DNA from 2 places in the Paenibacillus sp. UASWS1643 genome. Region 1 is predicted to be linked to the other one. Evidence: predicted binding sites of a transcription regulator. Region 1 holds the regulator's gene; the other holds the start of a gene.
The links. Region 1 encodes LexA, which represses DNA repair genes until DNA is damaged. Its sites were predicted from a motif close to CGAACATATGTTCG; they were not measured.
Positions count from the first base shown of each region.

Region 2: the regulator LexA is predicted to act here: its motif matches at 3,057-3,070, upstream of FE296_RS27400 (DNA polymerase IV).

Region 1 is NZ_VXKZ01000115.1:47,996-59,703, forward strand. Features, by position in the region: gene FE296_RS24845 (phosphotransferase enzyme family protein) at 1-937, shown strand, start outside; partial or broken gene FE296_RS24850 (peptidase G2 autoproteolytic cleavage domain-containing protein) at 1,634-1,810, shown strand; partial or broken gene FE296_RS34215 (helix-turn-helix domain-containing protein) at 1,925-2,086, shown strand; gene FE296_RS24860 (aldehyde dehydrogenase) at 2,189-3,490, shown strand; gene lexA (transcriptional repressor LexA) at 3,596-4,222, opposite strand; gene FE296_RS24870 (LysM peptidoglycan-binding domain-containing protein) at 4,519-4,896, shown strand; gene FE296_RS24875 (DUF896 domain-containing protein) at 4,992-5,201, shown strand; gene FE296_RS24880 (hypothetical protein) at 5,327-5,836, shown strand; gene FE296_RS24885 (HAD family hydrolase) at 5,865-6,656, shown strand; gene FE296_RS24890 (ABC transporter permease) at 7,244-8,173, shown strand; gene FE296_RS24895 (carbohydrate ABC transporter permease) at 8,186-9,058, shown strand; gene FE296_RS24900 (ABC transporter substrate-binding protein) at 9,156-10,790, shown strand; gene FE296_RS24905 (GntR family transcriptional regulator) at 10,893-11,567, shown strand; gene FE296_RS24910 (cupin domain-containing protein) at 11,664-11,708, opposite strand, start outside.
Region 2 is NZ_VXKZ01000115.1:672,422-684,129, forward strand. Features, by position in the region: gene FE296_RS27385 (RCC1 domain-containing protein) at 1-642, opposite strand, end outside; gene FE296_RS27390 (YhjD family protein) at 1,079-1,447, opposite strand; gene FE296_RS27395 (YolD-like family protein) at 1,431-1,796, opposite strand; gene FE296_RS27400 (DNA polymerase IV) at 1,793-3,010, opposite strand; gene FE296_RS33045 (hypothetical protein) at 3,224-3,361, opposite strand; gene FE296_RS27405 (hypothetical protein) at 3,674-4,375, opposite strand; gene FE296_RS27410 (sensor histidine kinase) at 4,504-5,886, opposite strand; gene FE296_RS27415 (response regulator transcription factor) at 5,928-6,635, opposite strand; gene FE296_RS34145 (hypothetical protein) at 6,794-7,036, shown strand; gene FE296_RS27425 (TetR/AcrR family transcriptional regulator) at 7,101-7,736, opposite strand; gene FE296_RS27430 (FAD-dependent monooxygenase) at 7,867-9,435, shown strand; gene FE296_RS27435 (histidine phosphatase family protein) at 9,574-10,167, opposite strand; gene FE296_RS33595 (pentapeptide repeat-containing protein) at 10,603-10,881, opposite strand.

The DNA.
Region 1 (11,708 bases):
TCGAAAGTATGACTTAGAATGGGATAACATCCAGTTTATTCAACTATCCGATACGATCACGTATAAAATTGAAACCAGTACAGATAACAATTATTTACTTCGCATTCATTCGGACCGATTAAGCAGAGAGGAAATTCGTTCGGAACTCCTACTGTTACAAGCACTGAACAAATCGAAAGATCTAAATGTACCAGAAGGGGTGGCAAATTGTGATGGTATTTATGTATTGGACATCGAAACAGAGACAGGATATAGGCGCCCTTATATAACAATGATGCGATGGATAGAGGGTGAAAAAGCAGCAGGTGAATTTACAGATAGTCAAGCATATAATATGGGTGTATTGATGAGCAGGCTCCATGCAGCAGCAAAGGATTTCAATCCACCTTCTGATTTTGTAAGACCTGCTTGGGGAGTAGAAAGTTTTAAACGTGAAATGGCTAAGTTGGAACGTTACTATGAGCGTTTTTTATCCGAAGAGGGATGGAAGCTGTATCAAGATGCAGCTGAGAAGGTTGTATCCCAACTTACCACGATGCATCCAAGTGAACATAACTATGGGCTCATTCATGCTGATTTACATACCGGTAATATGGTTTTTGAGGATAATCAACCCTATCCGATTGATTTTGGAAGATGTGGGTACGGATATTATCTCTACGATATGGCAGGCACCATATTGGAGCTTTGGCCAAAGCATCGATGGATGCTTATCCAAGGTTATGAGAGTATTAGGAAGTTGCAAACGGACTATATTCGGGATCTGGAATGTTTTTTTGTCATGTTCATGATCGAGAACTGCTGTCATCACGCCTCTGATCCAAGAGAAACAACCAGTTTAATCGAGGAACAAAAGTATGCCCAAGCATACATAAGAGAATATTTAAATGGTAATCCATTTTTATTCGAAGTGATCGAGCCTGTAAATGTGGATTAATACTAACCGATACCGGGCTAAAATAATGATATCCTATGGTGATGATTTACAATAGGTCGCTGTGTAGAGTGTTTGTTCATATCATCAAGTTTTAAAAACGTGAGCTATGACTTAGAGTTGTTCTTCAGCTTCTCTAGTTCCCCTCCATTTTGGGGTATATTTTGACGGAGCTGTTTGGGTCGTTTCGTGATTTTTTAAACTGGCATTGAATTGGAATGAAGGCGACTCGAATTGGTGGGTCGTCTTTTTTCTTTTCTAGGGTCTTGATGGTTTGCGCCGGATGTTCAGGACAGCGAGATGCCAAATACGGTTGAGGCATTATGGAAGATCGAGCTTTTATATGGAAAGCATCAGTCCTATACGGAGAGTAAGTATGCGGTAAAGTTAACAACGAAGCTGGAGGGGGAGCTTCGAAGTGCTCCTTGGTCATCGATTTGAGGGATAAGTTCGATGAGTTCCTCAGAGATTTTAATGTTTTTGGAAGAGGGAGAAGGCAGAGCTGCATCAAACCATTGATTATGTGAAGCTTTAAACTTCATATTCTGCAGAATTAGCTTAATGTAATTATTAAGAACCCCTTTTATATCTTTAAAGCCTCCTAATCCAATTGGTCACTCGAAGCCACCTCAGATACACTAAATGAAATGAGGAGAGCGTCCATGAAAATATGGAAACGGGCAGGTTACAGTCCCATCACACACGTTGAAAACAGCATTAATCAATCCTCAGTATGATCCTTTACAGACTTACGTTTCTCGGTTGGGGCGTCCAGAATGGGTAGCTGTAGGAATGATGGGAAAACTTCTGATAAGAGATGATGGCACATGTCGAGAGAACGGGTTGTGTATAGAACGTTATTTCTTTTTTGTGTAGACGGATTGTAATATGAAGTGCGACACCTACTGGAAATAAATAAAAAAGGGCCCATAGCTGGATTCATGTAGAATGAAAATTCCTACACCACATTCACACAAGGAGAATCCAGCCATGAGCTACAGACATCTTAGCATAGTTGAACGGAGCAAGCTAGAAATCCTACACCAGCAAGGCAAAAGCTGACGAGCAATCGCAAAGGAAATGGGCAGACATCCTTCGACCATTTGCCGTGAATTAGAGCGTGCAGCTTCATTTGGATCCTATCAGGCGGAGCATGGATGTTTCAACTGTATGTTGAAAGTTTCATATAAAAGAGGTATACTTTAATTAAATTTTTAACAATTTAATTTTAAATAATTAATTGGAGATGTTATTATGGATCAGGCAAAACAACTAGTGACAGAACAACGTACATTTTTTTATACAGGACAAACTAAAAATATCGAGTACCGAATTAATGCGCTGCAACAGCTTAGAAAAGGAATTGAAAAGTATCAGCAACGGATTCAAGATGCACTTCGGGCTGATCTGAACAAATCTGAGGCGGAAGCTTACGGTTCCGAAATTCGCATTGTTCTGGGTGAACTGGATTTTGCATTAGAACACCTGCAGGAATGGGCTGCACCCAAACAAGTCCCAACCAATTCGGCTATGCCGGATGGGGTGAGTACCATTTACCCGGAACCATACGGAGTGGCGCTTATTATTGCACCTTGGAATTATCCGTTCCAACTGGCCTTTGGCCCACTGATTGGAGCAATTGCAGCCGGTAACTGTGCAGTTATCAAGCCTTCTGAATTAACACCAGCCGTATCTCGTCTGACTTATGATCTGATTCAGGAGATCTTCCCTCAGGAGTATATTGCGGTTATGGAAGGAGAAGTTGAGGCCAGTACAGCATTGTTGAAAGAGAAGTTTGATTATATTTTCTTCACAGGCAGCACAGGTGTTGGTCGCATTGTGATGAAGGCAGCTGCGGAGCACTTGACTCCTGTAACTCTTGAGTTGGGTGGTAAGAGTCCTGCTATTGTCCATAGTGATGCAGATCTGAAGCTGGTGGCCCAGCGTATTGTTCGTGGTAAGTTCCTGAATGCAGGGCAAACTTGCGTTGCTCCGGATTACTTGCTTGTGCATGAACAAGTTCATGATGAATTGATCAGTCTGATTGGCGCAGAGATCAAAGATAAATTTGGGGATGATGTGTTACAGAATGCTGATTTCCCGCACATTGTCAATGCGCGTAACTTTGATCGGTTGTCGGGATTCCTCACAGATGGCAAAACGCTGATTGGTGGACGTTCTGTACGTGAGCAGTTGCTCATTGAGCCGACTGTACTTGGCGATGTGAACTGGGAATCAGCTGTGATGCAAGAAGAGATCTTCGGTCCAATTCTTCCTGTGTTTACGTACAGTGACCTGAATCCTATACTGGATGAGATTGTTCGCCGGCCAAAACCATTGGCGCTATATCTCTTCACACAGGATGAGCAACTGCAGGATCAGGTTCTGAATCAAGTATCCTTCGGTGGGGGATGTATTAATGACACACTTTCTCATATGACTTCACACTATCTCCCGTTTGGTGGTGTAGGAGAGAGCGGTATGGGCTCATATCACGGTCAACAGAGCTTTGATGTGTTCTCGCATCACAAGAGTGTTCTGAAACGCAGTGAATAATTAGCCGCAAAAATAACATAAACATGAAAAAAAGAGGTTGTCCTGTTGATCAGGACAACCTCTTTCGTATTTCATTACATCTAGTTTTGTTACTCAAGTTAAATATTAATGAATATCTCGGAAAAGGCCAATGACTTTACCCAGAATACTAACATGTTTCAATCGTAAAGGTTCGAAGGTCGCATTCTCCGGTTGAAGGCGAATATGATCTTTCTCTTTATAGAACGTTTTCACTGTAGCTTCATCGTCTTCAGTCATTGCAACCACGATATCACCGTTATCAGCAGTTTGCTGTTGACGGACAATAACGTAATCTCCATTAACGATTCCAGCTTCCACCATACTATCTCCCACTACTGAAAGCATAAACACTTTTTGTTCACCTACATAATGTGTAGGAAGAGGGAAATAGTCTTCAATGTTCTCGGTTGCAGTGATTGGAACCCCGGCTGTAACCTTACCAACAACAGGAATACGTGCAACGCTATGAGCAAATTGATGAGAATGCTCAGATTCTTCCTGGCTCAAAAGCTCAATGGCTCTTGGCTTGGTAGGGTCACGTCGGATCAAACCTTTTTTCTCCAAACGATCCAAATGTCCATGTACTGTTGAGCTGGAAGCAAGTCCAACAGCTTCACCAATTTCCCGTACGGAAGGAGGATACCCCTTCAACCGGACTTCATTTCGTATAAACTCCAGAATAGCCTGCTGCCTGCTGGATATCTTCGACATACCGTATCAACCCCATTTTAGTAACGTTTGGGAAAATTATAACATAGAACCTCCGTTCGTACAAACATAAGTTCTAAATAAAATAGCATTAAATCAGTGTTTTTTAACTTATACAACAGAAATTGTCCAAAAGTCAGAGCATAATACTGCAAATGCTTTGCAAAAGGAAGTGAAATAAGAAATTTCTCCTTCAAAAAAGAAGCGAACAATTGTTCTAAAAATCTATTGAACAAAACAAGTGTTCGTGTTATATTGATTTCAACAGATAGGAACAAACGTTTGGAGGCGGGTATTTAATGAGATATTCTACTTATCAAAGCATTTATGAACCAATGAATTCGGAACTGGTGAAGTCTAAAATAGGGAACTACAAGAAGGTTCTAGCGCGCTTCAAGATTTTTTCATGGATGTTAAAGGTAGCCATTACCTCTTTGATTATATTTATTGGATGCAGCACTGTTTTAACTGTATTTGCTGGCAATGAGAATGATGTTCTGCCTGGAGGAAAGATAGCCGTTTCACAAGGGGAAACATTATGGAGTATTTCTTTGGAACATAAACCGACGAATATGGATACACGTATTTATATAGAAGCAATTAAGAAAGTGAATCAACTTCAAGCGACTTCCATCCAAGTGGGGCAAGTACTAACTCTACCGCAATTTGCAGAATAAAATGCACATCAATGAGTGTTAAGGCGTGTCAGCTTGACAAGCTGCCTTTATAATGGCAAAGTTAATATGACTTTGTATTTTTGGAGGGGACAAGCTTGGATATAGATAGTCTGGTAGCACGCATTAACGAATTGGCTCGTAAGCAAAAGTCCACTGGATTGTCGGAGGAAGAACTTGCTGAACGTGCCGAGCTAAGAGAGATTTATTTGAGCAATATTCGCAGCAATTTCAGACAACAACTGGATACCATTGAGATTGTTGATGATGAGAATGACAAAGGCCACCAAGGCAAACTCAAACACTAACGAAACCTAATGATATCATTATGATATTTAGGTTTCTTCCTGTTATTTTGAGTGTGCAATTTATAGGGGGAAATGTTGGTTTGCAATTATGTAAGCCGATACAAAGACACATAAGGGGGATTCTCATGTCGCGTTCGTTCGAGAGAACGGTTAAGAAAAATTCCAAGCAGTTAAATCAGCAACGCAAAAAAAGTGGTCAACCAATCACAGGTACACCAGGTGAAGAAGTCTTTAAGGGACGCAGTCTTTTGTTCCCTATATTTTTGATTGGTCTCGCCTTTTTGTATCTGTTTATGAGCACGTTTCTTGTGCAAGCTCCAATGACAACTTGGGACTGGGTGACCATGCTGCTTTATGTATTTTTGGCAGTCATCTTCATGCTTCGTCGTCCATACATCAAGATTAGCAGTAATCGGATTATCACGACGAAGGGTAATCGTGAACGTTCAATTGGGGTTGACGATATTGTCAAATTCAGAATTGAACCAGGTACAGTTGTTATCGAACATAACAGTCGTGGGAAAAGATGGGTGTTCACCAAGTTATTGAACCGTTACGATACAGATGCGATTGCAGAACGTTTGCTGAAGTTTGCAAAAGCACACCAGATCACCGTGGAAACCGTCGAAAAGTAATTATTGCATAAAGGGGTAGATGATCGGAATGGCATTAAAAGCGATTTTGTTCGACCTAGATGATACTTTATTATGGGATGAGCGTAGTGTTCGAGAAGCTTTTCATGAGACTTGTCTAATCGCAGCGCAAGAGACTGGGGTTAAACCAGAAGAACTTGAAGAAGCTGTTCGTAATGAGGCACGTGGACTGTATGAATCATATGAAACCTTTCCTTTTACTAAAATGATTGGAATCAATCCGTTTGAAGGTCTTTGGGCTAACTTTACTGGTGGGGATCAACCTGAGTTCCGTCAGTTGGAACAGCTTGCTCCAGTTTACCGTAAAGAATCCTGGCGTCGTGGCTTGTTGAAGTTGGGTATAGATCGGGATGATCTTGCTGAACAACTGGCCGCACAGTTTGGAGTGGAACGGAGATCCAGACCTCATGTATACGAAGAAACGATGGATACCTTGCGTCAGTTACAAGGAAAGTACAAACTGTTGTTGTTAACAAACGGTTGTCCTGCTTTGCAACAAGAGAAGTTGGATGGTGTACCTGAATTGACTCCTTTTTTTGATGAGATTATTATCTCGGGTAACTTCGGAAAAGGAAAACCAGATCCGTCGATATTTGAACATGCTTTGAGTAAACTGGGTGTTAAACCCGAAGAGAGCATGATGGTTGGAGACAAGTTAACGACTGATATTCGTGGTGCTTTATCATCTGGCATCCAATCCGTATGGATTAACCGGGAGCATAAGACCAACAATGAAACGTATGCGCCAGACCATGAAATAACGCATTTATCGGAATTAAATCAGCTTATTGCTAATTTCTAAGCAGATCAGCTATAACATCTTTCCTCAGCACCCTGAAACATTGGAAGCTTCAATGAACGATGATGTCGTTCTTGAAGTTACCAATGTTTTTTATTTGAGCTTGTTGACTAAATTACCTTGTTAAAAGAGATATCCATTTTTTTTACTAAAACTTATTGAAATTAGAGGGAAGCTGGATTAGAATATAACTAACATACTAGTATGACTAGTATTTAGATTGTCCTAAAGCAATTTCTTTTTGACTTACTTCATTAAATGGAAGCAGGGAGTTATTGCTTATTGTTTTCGATTGATTGTAAGCGCTTAATATTTCGAAAAATCTTCTTTCGATTTGGAGATCACACCACGTAGTAAGTGCTAATTAATGATGTGAAGCATCTTGGATTGTGTGATTCTACATAATACATCAAATTGATATCGCTTACATTTAGAAATTATCTATTTCGTAGTGGGGGTGAAGTTAAAGGAGTTGTTGTCTTCTACAAGAGGAGAAAAGATGAGAATTGTATATGAATTACTCTTACTTATCAAGTCCTGGATCGGAGTGAAAACACATGGAGTCGGAAACCGCTAAAACAACGTTAACCATGACATCTTTACGTAAAGAGAGCAGATTACGAACGGCAGCAACTTTGTTCCGCAAAGACTGGCAGCTGTATTCACTATTAATCCTTCCCATCATTTATCTCCTTATTTTCAAATATGGGCCGATGATTGGTAATGTGATTGCGTTCAGACGTTTTGTTCCCGGGGGAAGTATATTTGGAGAAACGTGGGTTGGATTAAGATACTTCAAAATGTTTATTGAGGACCCTACCTTCTGGAGAGTATTCGGTAATACGCTGATGTTAGGCGGACTTGCGTTACTCTTTACATTCCCGGTTCCAATCATTTTTGCCTTGATGCTTAACGAAGTGAAAAGTAAACGATTCAAGAAGTTTGTACAGACCGCGTCTTATCTGCCTCATTTTCTGTCTATCGTTATCGTTGCAGGTATGATCCTGCAGCTGACAGCAGTGAATGGTTCCATTAATGGACTGGTGGCTTTCTTCACCGGAGACAATATTCCTTTTATGCAGCGGGCTGAGTGGTTCAGAACAATCTATATCACTTCTGAGGTATGGCAGGGTATGGGTTGGGGAGCGATTCTGTATCTTGCTGCACTGACAACCATTGATGATTCTTTGTATGAAGCTGCGCGTATCGATGGTGCCAATCGCTGGAAGCAAACGATTCATGTAACGATTCCAGGGATCTTGCCAACGATTGTGACGTTATTGATTTTGAACATGGGTAATTTCCTGGCTGTTGGATTTGAAAAAATCTTACTCTTGTACAACCCGCTGATCTACGAGACATCTGATGTGATCTCCACTTACCTGTATCGGGTCGGACTGGAATCCAGTAACTTCAGTTATGCTACCGCAATTGGCTTGTTCGAATCGCTGATCGGTCTGATTCTGGTGTTCTCCGTAAATGCCATCTCACGCAGACTGACACAAAGAAGCTTATGGTAAAGGAGGAGCATCATGCAGGAATCCAGATCTTATAAGGTATTTAAAGTATTCAATGTTATCTTTCTGCTGTTCGTGGTATTTATAACCCTCTATCCATTCTTAAATGTCGTGGCACAATCTTTCAGTAGTGAGTCCTATATTAATTCGGGCAAGGTTAGTCTGTTCCCAAGAGGATTCAATGTAGAGACATACAAGACCATCTCACGTGACAGTATGTTCTGGACCAACTATAAAAACACGATTATCTATACCGTAGTAGGTACATTAATCTCCATGTTTATGACGACTATTTTCGCATATGCCTTGTCCAAAAAGAGGTTAATGGGTCGCAAGTTTCTGACAATGTTCGCCGTATTCACGATGTTCTTCAGTGGTGGATTGATTCCAAACTATGTGTTGATTAATTCCCTTGGATTCAACAACACCATGTGGGCACTTGTTGTTCCTGGCGCAATTAGCATATACAACATGCTGATCATGAAGTCATTTTTTGAAAATATGCCTGAAGAACTGGAGGAAGCTGCCTCCATTGACGGTTTGAACACCTACGGGATCTTGTTACGCATTATATTGCCGCTTAGTAAAGCTGTTATGGCAACCATGGTGCTGTTCTACGCAGTAGGTCATTGGAATTCCTGGTTCCCAGCCTTTCTGTATTTGGACAAAAAAGAACTGTTCCCGGTCACCATTTATTTGCGCAATATGATTGCAGGAGCGACTAGCGGGGCGACTGCTGGTGCAACCTCAGCTGATAACCTGACACAGATTGCTGCCAATATTAAGTCAGTAACGATGGTACTCACCATCTTGCCGATACTCACCATCTATCCATTTGTCCAAAGATACTTTGTAACTGGTATCATGCTAGGGTCTGTTAAACAGTAAGACGCAGCAGCTGAAGTGATTCACATGATTAACTTTTCGAGGTTGTTTAACGTTTCAGGCAAGGTCAACCTAAACCAAACTCAGGGGGATAACCTAAATGAATCAAAAGCCACGTAAGTTTGTTGGTAAAATGGTGTTGGCAACAATGATGAGCGTTGTTCTGGCAGCATGTAGCAGCGGTACTGGAGCTGGAGGTGACGTCACAGAAGTTCAAACCAAGGCAGCGATGGAAACGTACAACGTAGGGGATACATTCAAAGCAACGGAGCCATTTAATCTATCCATACTATATAGTGATCAACCTACTTATCCATATAAAAAAGACTGGTTACTTTTCAATAAAATTACCGAACTGACGGGTGTTACACTTGAGCCAACGATTGTACCCATGAGCGATTACTCTCAGAAGAGATCTCTGTTGATTAGCTCCGGAGATGCACCACTAGTTATCCCTAAAACGTACCCTGGTGAAGAGGCTGCATTTGTGTCCTCTGGTGCGATCTTGCCGATTAGCGATTATATTGATTTGATGCCAAACTTCAAAGATAAAGTGGAAAAATGGGGTTTGGAAGATGAACTTGAAGGTCTTCGACAGGAAGATGGAAAGTACTATGTACTCCCGGGTCTGCATGAAGAAGTATGGCCAGATTACACAATACTCGTAAGAACGGATGTCTTTGAAGAAAATAACATCGCCATTCCGACCACATGGGACGAATTGTATGATGCTGCGAAGAAACTGAAAGAGATTTATCCGGATTCCATTCCGTTTTCGGACCGATTCCAATTCAATAGTACGTTGAACATCGCTGCTACTGGCTTTGGTACCAAGGCTGGATGGGGTTTTGGTAACGGATTGACGTATAAGGAAGATCAGGATGAATTTGTGTACACGGCTACAACACCAGAATACAAAGAGTTGCTAACATACTTTAACAAGTTGGTATCCGAAGGATTGCTGGACAAAGAAAGTTTTACACAGGATGATGATCAGGCTGTACAGAAATTTGTATCCGGCAAATCATTCATGATTAATGGTAATTCCCAAACGGTGGTGCTGCACCGAAATGATATGAACAAAACGCTGGGAGAAGGTAAATACTCAGTTGCAAAGATTACAGTACCTGGTGGACCAAAAGGGCAATTAATGTCCGGCTCCAGACTTGAAAACGGTGTTATGATCTCCGGGAAAATTCAAAAAAGCGAAAACTTCAAAGCTACTATGCAATTTATTGATTGGTTATACTACAGCGATGAGGGTCAAGAGTTTGCCAAATGGGGCGTTGAAGGCGAAACATTTACCAAAGAGGGCGGAACACGTAAATTGGTAGAAGACGTGAACTACAATGGCTTGAATCCAAAAGGAACGAAAGATCTGCGTATTGACTTTGGTTTCTCTGGTGGGGTATTTGCCTACGGGGGGACTACAGATCTGCTGCAATCCATGTTTAGTGAAGAAGAGTTGAAATTCCAGCAAGACATGAAGGATACCAAGGAAGTGATCCCGGCAGAGCCACCGATTCCTTACTCTTCAGAGGACCGTGAACGGGTGACACTTCTGAGTACACCACTGAAAGACTATTCGGATCAAAATACACTTAAATTTATCTTGGGTGAGCGGGACTTGTCTGAATTCGATACATTTGCCAAAGAGCTGGAGAGTCAAGGATTATCTAATTATCTGAAGCTGGCAAATGATACGTACAAAGCCTACAAAGAAAACAAGCAATAATATAGTTGATGTTGGCCAGATTACCGTTTCACACCGATATATAAGTGGAACGGTAATTTGTGCTAAGATGAATGAAAACGGCTGATAGAAAGAGGTCTAGGCATGTCACTTAATCAAAAAATTAGAGGCTCGACCCGGGCATATTCATATAACCTATTAAAAGAACGAATTCTTCACCTGGAACTTAAGCCAGGTACCAAGATTTCAGAGAAAGAGATTGCAGATGAACTGCAGGTGAGCAGAACACCCGTTAGAGAAGCATTCATGAAGCTTGCTGAAGAAGAACTGCTGGACATTATACCCCAGAGTGGAACGATCGTCTCTCACATTAATCTGGAGCATGTGGAAGAAGGCAGGTTTATGCGGGAGAAGATGGAGAAGGAAATCGTAACTTTGGCTTGTGTTTCTTTTCCTGAAGAGTTCAGATTTCGACTTGAAACCAACATTGCAATGCAGGAAGTCTGTATAGGAAAAAACAATTTCTATCGGCTTTTTGAACTGGATGAAGAGTTTCATCAGATTTTGTTCCAGGGCACGGGTAAGCTGAGGACGTGGAAAATGTTGCAACAACTGAATATTCCGTTTAATCGGTTGCGTTTATTACGTCTAGCGGAGGACTCCAACCTGGAGGTCATTATCTCCCAGCACAAAGAGATATATCGGCTTATCACAGAGCGTCAAACCGATCAAGCTGTTCACGTGATGGAAGCTCATCTTAGACTGGTTGTTATTGAACAGGAATCGATTAAGGCGAAATACCCGCATTATTTTATATAATGCACTGATGTTGTATAATACTCTCCATATGCATATGCGAAAACCCCTGTTCAATTGAACAGGGGTTTTGGTTAAGCAAATCGTAACACGAGAGTGTTAGGCTTGTTTGATAAATGTAGGATCAGGGTATGGATCTGCAAT
Region 2 (11,708 bases), 620 kb from region 1:
CCATCCGCTTACGTCGCATTCGCCTTCATTATTTCGCCCCACCGCAACCACGGTGCCCTCCGATCTAAGCCCAACCGTATGAAGATACCCCGCCGAAACAGCCAATATGTCGTTCCAGTCGTTTACGCTACATTGGTCATACTTATTGTTACCAACTGCTATTACCGTTCCGTCTATTTTTAGACCGACGGTATGCCAGTCTCCCGTCGTGACCGATACAATATCACGCCAGCTGCTCACGTTGCATTCGCCTTCATTATTTCGCCCTACCGCAACCACGGTACCATCTGCTTTAACCCCAACAGTCCGGCACCAACCTGCCGAAACGGTTATTATATCGCGCCATTCGCTTACATTGCATTGGTCATGCTTATTCCAACCTATTGCTGTTACAGTACCATCAGATTTAAGTCCAACGGTATGGGCATTACCCGTGTTCGTAGCCATATGAACATTACCGGCACCAACGGCGACGATATGGGACCAATCGCTTACATCACATTGACCGTATTTATTATCACCCGCGGCTATTACTGTTCCGTCAGATTTAAGAGCAACGGTATGACGACGACCTGCCGCTATGGTACAGTTACGGAAACGTTTCGTCTCAAACACCGCTTCCTTCCGTGAACGGTAGTCCATATTTTTCCTCTCCTCCACAAATTAAAATCCTCCGTTGTTCAACGGTATAACGTTTAGCGTTCATATCACTCACAGAACTTAAGAGGACACCAACATATTACTCTTATTCAACGTTGTATTATAATACTCCTGGCTGTCAAGATAACGGAACCACGCCGTACTAATCCAGGTATGTTGGTATCACCCTTCTGAAGGATTCATCCTTGTTTCAATCGAAAAAATATGGATAAATGTGTCTATCTATCTGTATGTATATGCCTCGTGATTTCTCTCATTTTATGTGGTTTAATATGCCAATGCGAAATTTTGAGACAAAAAATCCGACCCTTCAATTTCAAAGGTCGGTTTACCCAAATCGGGAGAAGAAAACAATGGTTATAGCTGTATTATATCCACCCTATGCCGTTATATACCGTATTCTGCTCTAACTCTATGTTTATGTTGGCATATCAGTAATATCAACGCTCATATGTTCAGTGAGCATTAAGGTTACGTCCACTTTCACTTTGCTCCACAATAATGTCATTTTGTGAAGGTAACCTCTTACCGAATAGTCTACCGTTAAACTCAGCTCAGATCTCTTTTCATCTATGATTTTAATATGATGTTCCTTTAGCCTTTGTTTCGACTTGTACATCTCTAAAGCAATTTTCTTTTGGGTACCGTCCAGGTAATCAATATACACCGATTTCATCTTAAAGTTTGAAGCGTATATTTTATGCTTATCTACCTCCAGAGCACCTAAAAGATACGGAAGCTCTACCAGCCTCTTGACGAGTGCAAGTTCCTCAGAAGTTTGTCTCACCGTACACACCTCCTTCTTCAAACTTTACAGTGACCAATTGATCAAAATCGACCCATTCAAATCCATTATCCATTTCAATTTTGATTTTCTTTCCAAAGGCACTGACTGAAGTGACGATCCCGTGTATATACCGATTGCCTGAGTCATTAAACACTTCAAAGGTAGCTTGCAACGTATAGTTGAGCGACATATCTATATGTTGAGCAATAATCTCCCACTCATCTTCGTGAATCAGTGGTTTCGGTTGAACATGAATTTGAGTACGGTGCTGTATAATTCGTTCTTTATGTTGTGGAAGCATCATGCGGCTCGATTCCCATAATCCATTGGCCTCCAGTTTTTTGCTCATTTGTAATGCCCCCCAATTTTAGATGCTCTATCGATCGCTTGACCCGCAGCCGTAATGGAGCTCGCTCGAAGAATGGCAATGTCGCCAAATCGATCCTTGATGTTGTCCATCACCTGATCAATGGCTCGTTTCTGCTCTTGATCATCAAAGAAAGATAGTTGATATGTATCCGCGTTGGATAATTGAGACAGGGATACGCCTACACGGCGCACAGGTTGCCCATCCCAATGTTGATGGAATATGCGTTTGGCTATCTTGCACACATCAACAGTTATGTTTGTAGGATCAGACAGTTTAACTTGCCTGTGAAAACCAGTGGGGTGATCAAAATCTGCTCCCGATACACTCACAGATATGACACTACCCATCAGCCCCTTTTTACGGGCTCTTCTGCACACTTCTGTACAGATATCAAGAATAACCACTTCGATCTCCCATGCTTCTGTGAAATCTCTGGGCAGGGTCATTCCGTTTCCGATATCCTTTTGTGTACTGTGTGTATTGACGGTTACCGGCGAATTGTCGAGTCCATTGGCAACTCTCCAGATGACTTCTCCATTAACACCCCACTTGCTTCGTAATTTGGAAAGAGGCGTATTCGCCAGGTCTTTAATGGTTCGGATGCCCATCTTCCACAGATGTTTTTCCATTCTTGAGCCAATCCCCCACATATCACGGATGGGCTTATCTCCAATGTGAAGATGTAACTCCTCTTTCTTTAAGTGAAAAATGCCACCCTCCGCTTTTTTAGCAATCATATCGCAGCATAATTTACTGATAATTTTGTTTTCACCAATGCCCGCTCTGGCGTAAACCCCTGTTTCATTATAGATTTTGTCTTGGATTTGTTTGGCCAAATCGATTGGATCATTACCGAATAGATGCATAGACCCTGTAAAATCAGCGAATAATTCGTCTATACTGTATGGCTCAACCAGATCGGTGAATTCCTCAATTATGGACATAATTTGGGTGGATACTTCGATGTATTCTTGCATGTGAGGTTTTACAATGATCAGTTCAGGGCACTTCTGAAGAGACTGCCAGAGTGGTTCTGCGGTAGAAACCCCCTTAGCTTTGGCTAATGGACAAGCGGCAAGAATAATGCCAGAACGTCTTGCTGGATCGCCTGCAACGGCGAGTGGTCTATTTTTGTATTGGGGCATTTTTGCCTTTTCGACTGAAGCATAAAAGCTCTGCATATCAATGAGCATGATGGTTCGTTGCTTAGTCCACACTGAAATCACTCCTGTACTTTTAAGAACATATGTTTGTATATATTATAAACCGAACATGTGTTCTTTATGCAAGAGGTAAATATTTATATTTGGCATATGACCAAGTGAGGGATTCGAATCATCCTAAGTCACACAGCAAAACAAAAAAAACGCCAGCAAAAGCTGGCGGGAAAAGTAAGAAGTTAACTATTACACTAAGAAAGCTTTTGAAATAATGACCAACAAAATAAAGAGTACGAGTATTGCACCAATGGACGTAAAACTACCATATCCTCCACCTATTCCACCTACATTACCATTGCCATTACCATACCCAACTTCACTCATGTTTCCATCCCCCTTTTTTGTGGTATGAGATAGATTATTCAAGTACATCCAATTTGACAAGGCTATATAAAAAAAGGGCCAACTTCAAATAGGTAAGCCTTCTTCATTCTACTAAGAATCGGAGCTTGTGGCTTTCTTGATAACCGATGATTGTGTTCACAGAGACTCCCTTCCAACGATGTTAACGTTTTGTTTTAGCAATGTGCGAAACACTCACTACCCTGCCAGTAAACGAGAAAATACCTGCCCCTCTCCTGGGCAGGTATTAAAGGTGAACCGTATGAGTGTCTTACCAACATCCATCACTAACTATTAGTCCAGAAGGCTGTAGATCTGAATGCTCTCCACCTTGGCATCCTTGATATGAAACGACATCACATCCACATAATTGGATGGCTCGTAACGGAAGTCATCCTCCTCATCAGGGGCTCCACTACCAAGCAGTTTCCCCTCAGGGTATGCATTTTTGAGTGTGTCCAGGCTATCTCCCGCTTTAATGTTTCGCACTGTCGCGTACTTAGGATCTGTAATTTCGATATGAAAGATGGAGTCTTGTTTGCCCTCCGGCATACTGATGGTTTTAATCTCAAGACCAGGATACGTGTACACTTTTTCCGTAAAACCGATTAAGGTATCCATATTTGTTCCATCGTCAGCACTGTACGTATGAGATTTCAGGTTATCCGGTTTGCCCAGCATCTGTTCCATCTGATTTTCATTCACTGTATCCGAAATCGCAATGGTGTGCTCATTATAGACAAAAGCAAGCTCCTTCAGTACCACATTGCCTTCCTTCTCCATCGAACCTTCTTTAATAGCTTCAGTACCCTTTTCTTCAGAACTTTCGGAAGCAGGCGCATTAGCATTTGTTGCACCTTCGCCTGTGTTCTGTTCATTTGCAGTGTTCTGTCCGGTTGCTGGAGATGTAGCTTCGCTGGATTGACAGCCCGTTAATGCCACCGTTAGTAAAGCACTTAGTACGATAAAACTTGCAGCTTTCTTAGTTAATTTCATCATGATCCCTCCATAAATGTGTGATTTGTTCTTATGAAGTGATTATAAATAAAACATTTGTTAGTCTTATAACAGAAATGTACCAATCTTGTAACGTTAAGATTTAGGCTTGGGTTGTAGATGCATGTCTATGCACGAGGCAAAACAATTGTAACGGTCGTCCCTTTTCCCAGTTGACTTTCGATGTCGATATATCCATTAAACCGCTCTACGATCTCTTTGCATATGGAAAGTCCAAGACCTGAACCATTTGCTGTACTTGCATTTTTTGCCCGGTAAAAGCGTTCCTGCACTCGCTCCAGCTCATCGCCCGCGATGCCTATGCCTTGATCACATATCCGTATAACTACTTCGTTTGGCGTATGTTCCAACCTCAATTCGATCAGCGATGGACTGCCTGAATATTTGATGGCATTGTCCACAAGATTGGCGATCGCATGGGACATCAGCATTGGATTCACATTGGCGTGCACTCTTGTCGCACCCTCATCATCCGGTTCTTCCTCCGCCTGACTAACTCTGATCTCTATCCCTTTATCCTTGGCCTTGGCTCCCATATTCATGACAACTTGCTGAATCAGTTCGTTCATTTCCGTCTTCCGGGCTTCCAAATCATTAGAACCCGCCTTATCGAATCGGGATAATAATAACAGTTCATTAATCAAACGGGTGAGCCGATCCGATTCCTGCAACAGATGAGCATAGATTTTTTGCAACTCCTTGTTCTCGGTCTCTCCTTCAACCAAGTATTGAGAGAAACCACGAATGGCTGCCAAGGGTGTTTTTAACTCGTGAGATACGTTGGAGACAAATTGTTTCTGATACTGAATGTAATCATGAAGCTGCCGCCCCATGGAATCCAGCCCATCTGCCAGCATGCCCAGCTCATCCTTCCGTTTTAGATGAACTCTCCGAAACTCCTGTCTGGAGAAACTTTGCGCAGCGCCAAGTAGTATCTTAATCGGCTTGGTTGTATTGCGTGCAATCCACAGACTGGATAACGTAATCAGCACAATAAATCCGCCTGCACCTGCAAACAGGATATAACGAATTTGATCCATAATCGCATAAAAGTAGGAAATGTTCTCCACGAACTCATACACATAAGCGTTTTCGTAGAATTGATCCTGAATGGGCGTCGCAAAATAAAGCAGATGATCTTCCGTAACGGTGTAGGCATAACTGCCGCTCAGTGCTTTCTCAATATTTTTGTCAAAAATAAGCGGTTTGCCATCATTAATGATGATGCCATCCACAGCCAAGCCGAGCAGCTGCTTGGAGCTGTCATAGATACGTACTTCCTTTCCTGAAGCTTTCAGCTTCTCCAGAGCAAGTCTGACAATTTCATTCGTCTGGGGCTCTCCTGACGATGACCTATGCTGTGCCAACACCTCACGGAAGGACAACTCCGACAGATCTGCCTTCTCCATCATCTGTTTCTCAATGGTAACGAAGCTGTAGTAATCAATAGCTTTATTTACCGCAAAAATGATGATGCCAAAAGACAGCACGGAGAAAAATAAATAATTCAGCAGTAACCGGGTTGCATACTTCAGGCCTCGCCACCTCCAAGTTGATAGCCAAATCCATAGATCGTCCTGACGTACTTCGGTTCGTCCGCGTTATCCTCAAGCTTCTTCCGTAATCGCATGATGGTCATATCCACACTGCGACTGTCTCCCATAAAATCGTATCCCCATCCGATCTGCAACAGCTCATCCCGGGTAAAAATTTTGTCTGGCCTTTTGAGTAACGTTTCCAGAATTTTGAACTCTTTGGCCGTTAAAGATACGGGTACACCGTTTTTTAGCACCCTGCGGCTTTCCAGATCAAATGTCAGCTCTTCATGAATGATGCGTGTAGATTTAACTTCGGTTTCTTCACTTGATTCTTCCTTGCTCTCGTTTCTTCTCAGAATCACCTTGATCCGAGCGAGCAATTCACGATTGTCAAAGGGTTTGGTCATGTAATCTTCCGCCCCTAACTCTAGTCCCAAGACCTTGTCGATTACCTCGTTTTTGGCAGAGAGCATGATCACAGGAACGGCACGTTTCCCGGTAATTTCCTTGCACAGGTCATATCCGGAGCAGTCTGGCAGCATCAGGTCAAGTACCACTAAATCGGGTTGAAAAGAGTCGAGCAGCTGCAGGCCCGTTTTGCCGTCCTCTGCGGTCTGCACATCATAGTTTTCTCGCCTTAGCACCAGCTCAATTAAATCTCGAATTGCGATTTCATCATCAATGACTAGGATTTTCTTCAAATGTACAAGCACCCCTATCTAGCCTTGTTCACCAGCTTCAATCATATATTAACCCATCTTAGCACAGACGCTTTAGATTCCTCCACCAACTGGAAGGTGAGGTATATTCCACTCAGCCAACATAACTTGTAATAAACTCGAAGAAAGGAGAACAATCCATGGTTCTGCTCTGGGTACTCATTGTTGGTGGACTTATTGGTTGGTTAAGCGGCAACTTGATTGGCGGATTTCATATTATTCCAGCCATCGTTGGCTCGATTATTGCCCTGCTCATCTTCTTTGCTCTGGCACGCGGCGGAGCCTTCCGAAGACGTTACCAAAGAGAGGCGGAAACCGATACCGTCGTTCATTATTACGGGATAAACATAAAAGGACCGAAAGCATTCATCGATAGAAGATGAATGTTTACAGTCCTTTTTTTATTTTTGAACAAAATCGCATTCAGTATGATGGTTGATTTTCGTTTTAAACGTTATGAGGTGCATAAGCACAAAGAAAGACGCGTACACCTTCAGTGATGATACGTTTGGTTTGTTCCTCTTCCAATGCCTCTGTTTTTCTAGGTTGATTAAATACCAATAAAAACGTTAATGCAGCGAAGTGCTTTGTAGCCATTTCAGGATCGGGCACATGGAGCAATCCGGTTTGTCCAAACTCTGTAAACCTCTTGATAATCCCCTCTTCAGTTGCGTTATCCAGCCTATCAAAAAACGAGTCTGGCAGGTTGGCGGCTTCCACCATAACCAGACGGATCAAAGCCATGTAATCGGACGAACCGTTCGCAGAAGCTACGATTTGTTCGCAAAATAAGATGAGCGCCTGCTTCAGATCCTCGAATTCCAAGAGGTGATCTGAAATCCCTTGCTCAATCATGTCAAGAACCGCCAAACTGGATTCTTCAACAACGGCAAGCAGTAGATTCTGTTTGTCACCATAATAATCATAAACTGTCCGTTTGGAAACTCCCGCTTTAGCTGCGACCGCATCGACGCTGGATCGATCAAACCCATCGGAAAGAAACAGGTCTCGTGCTGCCGCAATAATTTTAGCTCTTTTGTCTGAAGAGCCTTTGCGGATTTTCTTGTTTTCCGTATGATCCATTCTTACGTTGCCCCCTTATAGGTATACCATCAGAAAGTGATTAGAGTTCTGTTCTGTTTACAAACTACACTGCACGGTGTAGTATAGAAAATGTAGCAAATCAAATCAATGATCAAGGAGGATTCTATTCATGAATACCAAGCCGTCTTTTGTTGATGTTCTTATTGTCGGGGCCGGTCCTACAGGGCTTACACTTGCCTGTGATCTGGCCCGTCGAAACATCGACCATCGTATTATTGAACGAAGCTCCTTATATAACGTTGCTTCTCGCGCCAAAGGAATACAGCCTCGCTCGCTTGAAGTTGTGGATGATTTGGAGGCCGTCCACTACATTATTGACACAGGTGTTGTGGATTTGCCTGTTCGTTATTATACCGCAGATGGCAGGAGTTTGGACAAGCCGTCTATTACCGTTGCAGCCAGCCCCGAACTTGAAACACCCTATCGCGATCCGGTCTGGATTGCTCAATATGATGTAGAAAAAGCATTGCGCGACCGATATGCAATGCTTGACGGTCAAGTTGAGTTGGGCATGGAAGCCATAAGTCTTGTTCAGGATGAGGATGGTGTAACGATAACCGTGAATTCACCACAAGGAGAAGAGCAAATTCGCGCTCGTTATGTAGTTGGCGCTGACGGGGGCAAAAGCAATATCCGCAAGTTTATTCACTTACCGCTGGTTGGGGAAACACACGATCAAGAGCGATGGTATCTTGGCGATGTACGATTGGAAGGGTTAGATCGTGACCATATCCATATCTGGACTTCTTCGGAGGGGATGGTCGGGGTGACGCCGCTCCCAAAATCCGATATTTGGCAACTGCAGGCTACAATTCCGGAAGACATCGAAGAACCAGAGCAGCCTTCGCTAGAGGCGTATCAAGCCATGTTTGACCGTCGCGCAGGGGCCGGACGTGTTCGGCTTACGGCTGCTTCCTGGCTGTCCATCTACCGGGTGAACGTTCGTATGGTTGAATGTTACCGCAACGGCCGGGTCTTCCTTGCCGGCGATGCTGCTCATGTTCATTCGCCGGCCGGTGGTCAAGGCATGAATACGGGGATGCAGGACGCGTACAATCTCGGCTGGAAGCTGGCGGCTGTGATACGTGGAGCGGACACCGCCTTACTCGACACGTACGATGAGGAGCGCCGCCCAGTGGCTCAAGCTGTTCTTGAGGACAGCACGAAGAAGATGGGAGTGGTCATAGGAACGGCGACTGAAGGCGGAGGATTGTCCCAATCGTTGAGCACCATATCCGACGATCTGACGAGTGGGCTACTCATTTCCTATCGCTCAAGTTCGCTTACCCGTCGTTTTGCTCGAACAGATGCTACCCGTTCATTTCCTGGGGATCGTGCTCCTAATGCTACGGGCCTGCAAGGCACCGGATTTGCAGGAAGTCTCTATGACCTTATGCGAGGCCCACACTGGACGCTTTTGGCTTTTGCAAACAGCATCCATCCTTCGGTGAAGAACTTCACCAACAACGAACTCCATATACATTATATCCTGCCATCCAACGTGGATGGGGCGGCGGAAGGTTTAATAGACACAGCAGGTAATGCCTATCGAATTTACGATGTAACAAGTAAAGAACTTGTACTGATTCGTCCCGACGGTTACATTGCAATGCGTACCTCCATTGATGATACTTCATCGATTTCGAATTACTTGAATTCCATTTATCGGGCAAACTGATCTGGATAAGACCAGCGGGAAATAAGATAAATAAAAGAGGAAATCAAAGAAGGGCAACTTTTGTCACCAAAAGCGGCCCCTCCCCTTTTACTTCAATCCATTTTTTAAAATTTTTCCTCTTGAAATACAATCTTTAATCTAATTTGAAACTCCGGCTAGCTGTAAAACATCTTCTAATGTCAATTTCCCAATAACCTCATACCCTTTTTGATCTCCCAGTGGTTTTAGAATAACGGTCTCCATACTCGCAAGTTCTCCTACTCCTATCCCGGGAGGAAAAGAGTGGGCTATAATTACTCTGTTAACATGAGTCGGAGGTATTTGTTCAATTTCATTTGTAAATGCTTGCAATGTACTATTTATTTTTTCAGTGCTCGGATTTTGACTGAGATTATATATGTTTAACCAGAAATCATTTACTTTTACCTGTTGTGTACCAAAAGCAATCTGAGCCGTTTGGAGGGTTCTACATAAAGGACTTGCTTCTACAGGTATTTGGAGGGGAATGTTTAATTTACGGATAGCCTCGCCATACTTTTCAGCTTGTTCCTTTCCCAATACACTTAAATTCCGCTGCGTAGTGCAATCTGTTAGACTAAAGTTTTGTTGATCTGCCCCTACAGTTGCATCTCCATGTCGGATATAAAGGATGTATCCGCCTTTTTGAAGATCTTTTATGAGAGAAGATCCGGTAATCTCTGCTCCCCAGGCACTATAAGTTGTTCCAAGCAACAGAAAAAAACAGGGTATCAAAATGAATAATCGGAACATTTCTCTTCCACCTTTTTTCTTCTACACTCCCCCTTATTGCGATAACTTATACAACGCGCTTCATCATTCTACGGAATCGTTCGAGAAAATCTACGCCATGTTACAATCCAGACTACTGAAAAATCGTTCAACAAAAACATCACCATATATTTTCTTCATATGGGCTGTGTTAAAAATATTTTTCCATAGGCTCAAGCCTGCGAAGACTGCGTACCAGTACCTTCCGATCATCTTCAGATAGATTAGGGTCATCGTCTATCTTCATCAAAGCATTTTTCACACGTGCGGATATCTGTTCAACATACAGATGATTTTTGGATTTTGGCGAAATACATTGTGTCAGGTCACAGCTCACAAAACGAACACTGTCAAGGATGCAATTTTCAAAATTGACGATTAACTTTTGGTTGCATTTCCCTCAAACGTAATATCCACTAGCTTGCCGGTAAAGGAACAATTGACGATATTCGCCGCTTGTAAAATCCGGTCATTGAATCTACATTTATAAAAAGTACAGTCGATAAACGTAGCATTCTCCAATGTCATCCCTCTCATATCGCAGGAGGAAAATTCGCAATTGGTGAAAACAGCTTCGCCTTTGGCAATGCCAACAGAGCGCAAGTCGGAACGAATAAATGTACAATGATCAATCGTACTACCGGCAAAAAATCTCATTTGTAAGATCACAGGTATCAAATATAAGATGTTTCAGGTCACAGCTCCAAAATATGGGCGAACCAACATTCGAGTTTATTATTGTTGTTCCGCTTATCGTTTCGTGTTCATACCTGACAATATCAGAAAATAATTCGTTGTTTACTGACATACCAGACTCAAGTCTTTTCATCCCTATCACCATCATATCTTCAGAATCTTTTTCATTATAATAACCTTATTTTGGAGTTGAATTCTCTTTGGTATCCCCTTCTCATTTTACTCTAAAATTGTTTTGAGCATATTTGGTTACGAGAAGGACAGCAATGGATAGAAAGGTTAAAGTCAACACCATGATAACAGCGGTTAATCCCCATAGTGAAGGACCTAGAAACATCGCCACAACAAAACTCAATGAAATAAGGCCGTTTACGAATGAGAAAAGAGGACTATTGGTTTCCAACTCCGTTGTGTAGGTGAATTACATAGTATAACAACAGATGATGTACTAAGAAATATACAGCCAGTGCAATGGTTATAACCCAGATAGGAAGTAGCAAACGTATATCCTGTCCTCCAGTTAATACAAGTATAGATACACTTACTACAGCTGCTAAACAAGAACCTAATTTATGCTTAATATACTTCTAAATCGTAACAGAAAATGCTGCTTCGCATGCTGGCGGTAAAATGGATAGCGCATCAACGGCTTATCAACATGGTAGAATAGAGCCTTACAAATCTGGCTACCTACGGTCAGATTTAGTATGAACATAATGATTAAAGGCGAGAATCTTTCAATTGAATCTAGTGAAAGATGATTTTTGAAAATGAGTACCAACAAAGGT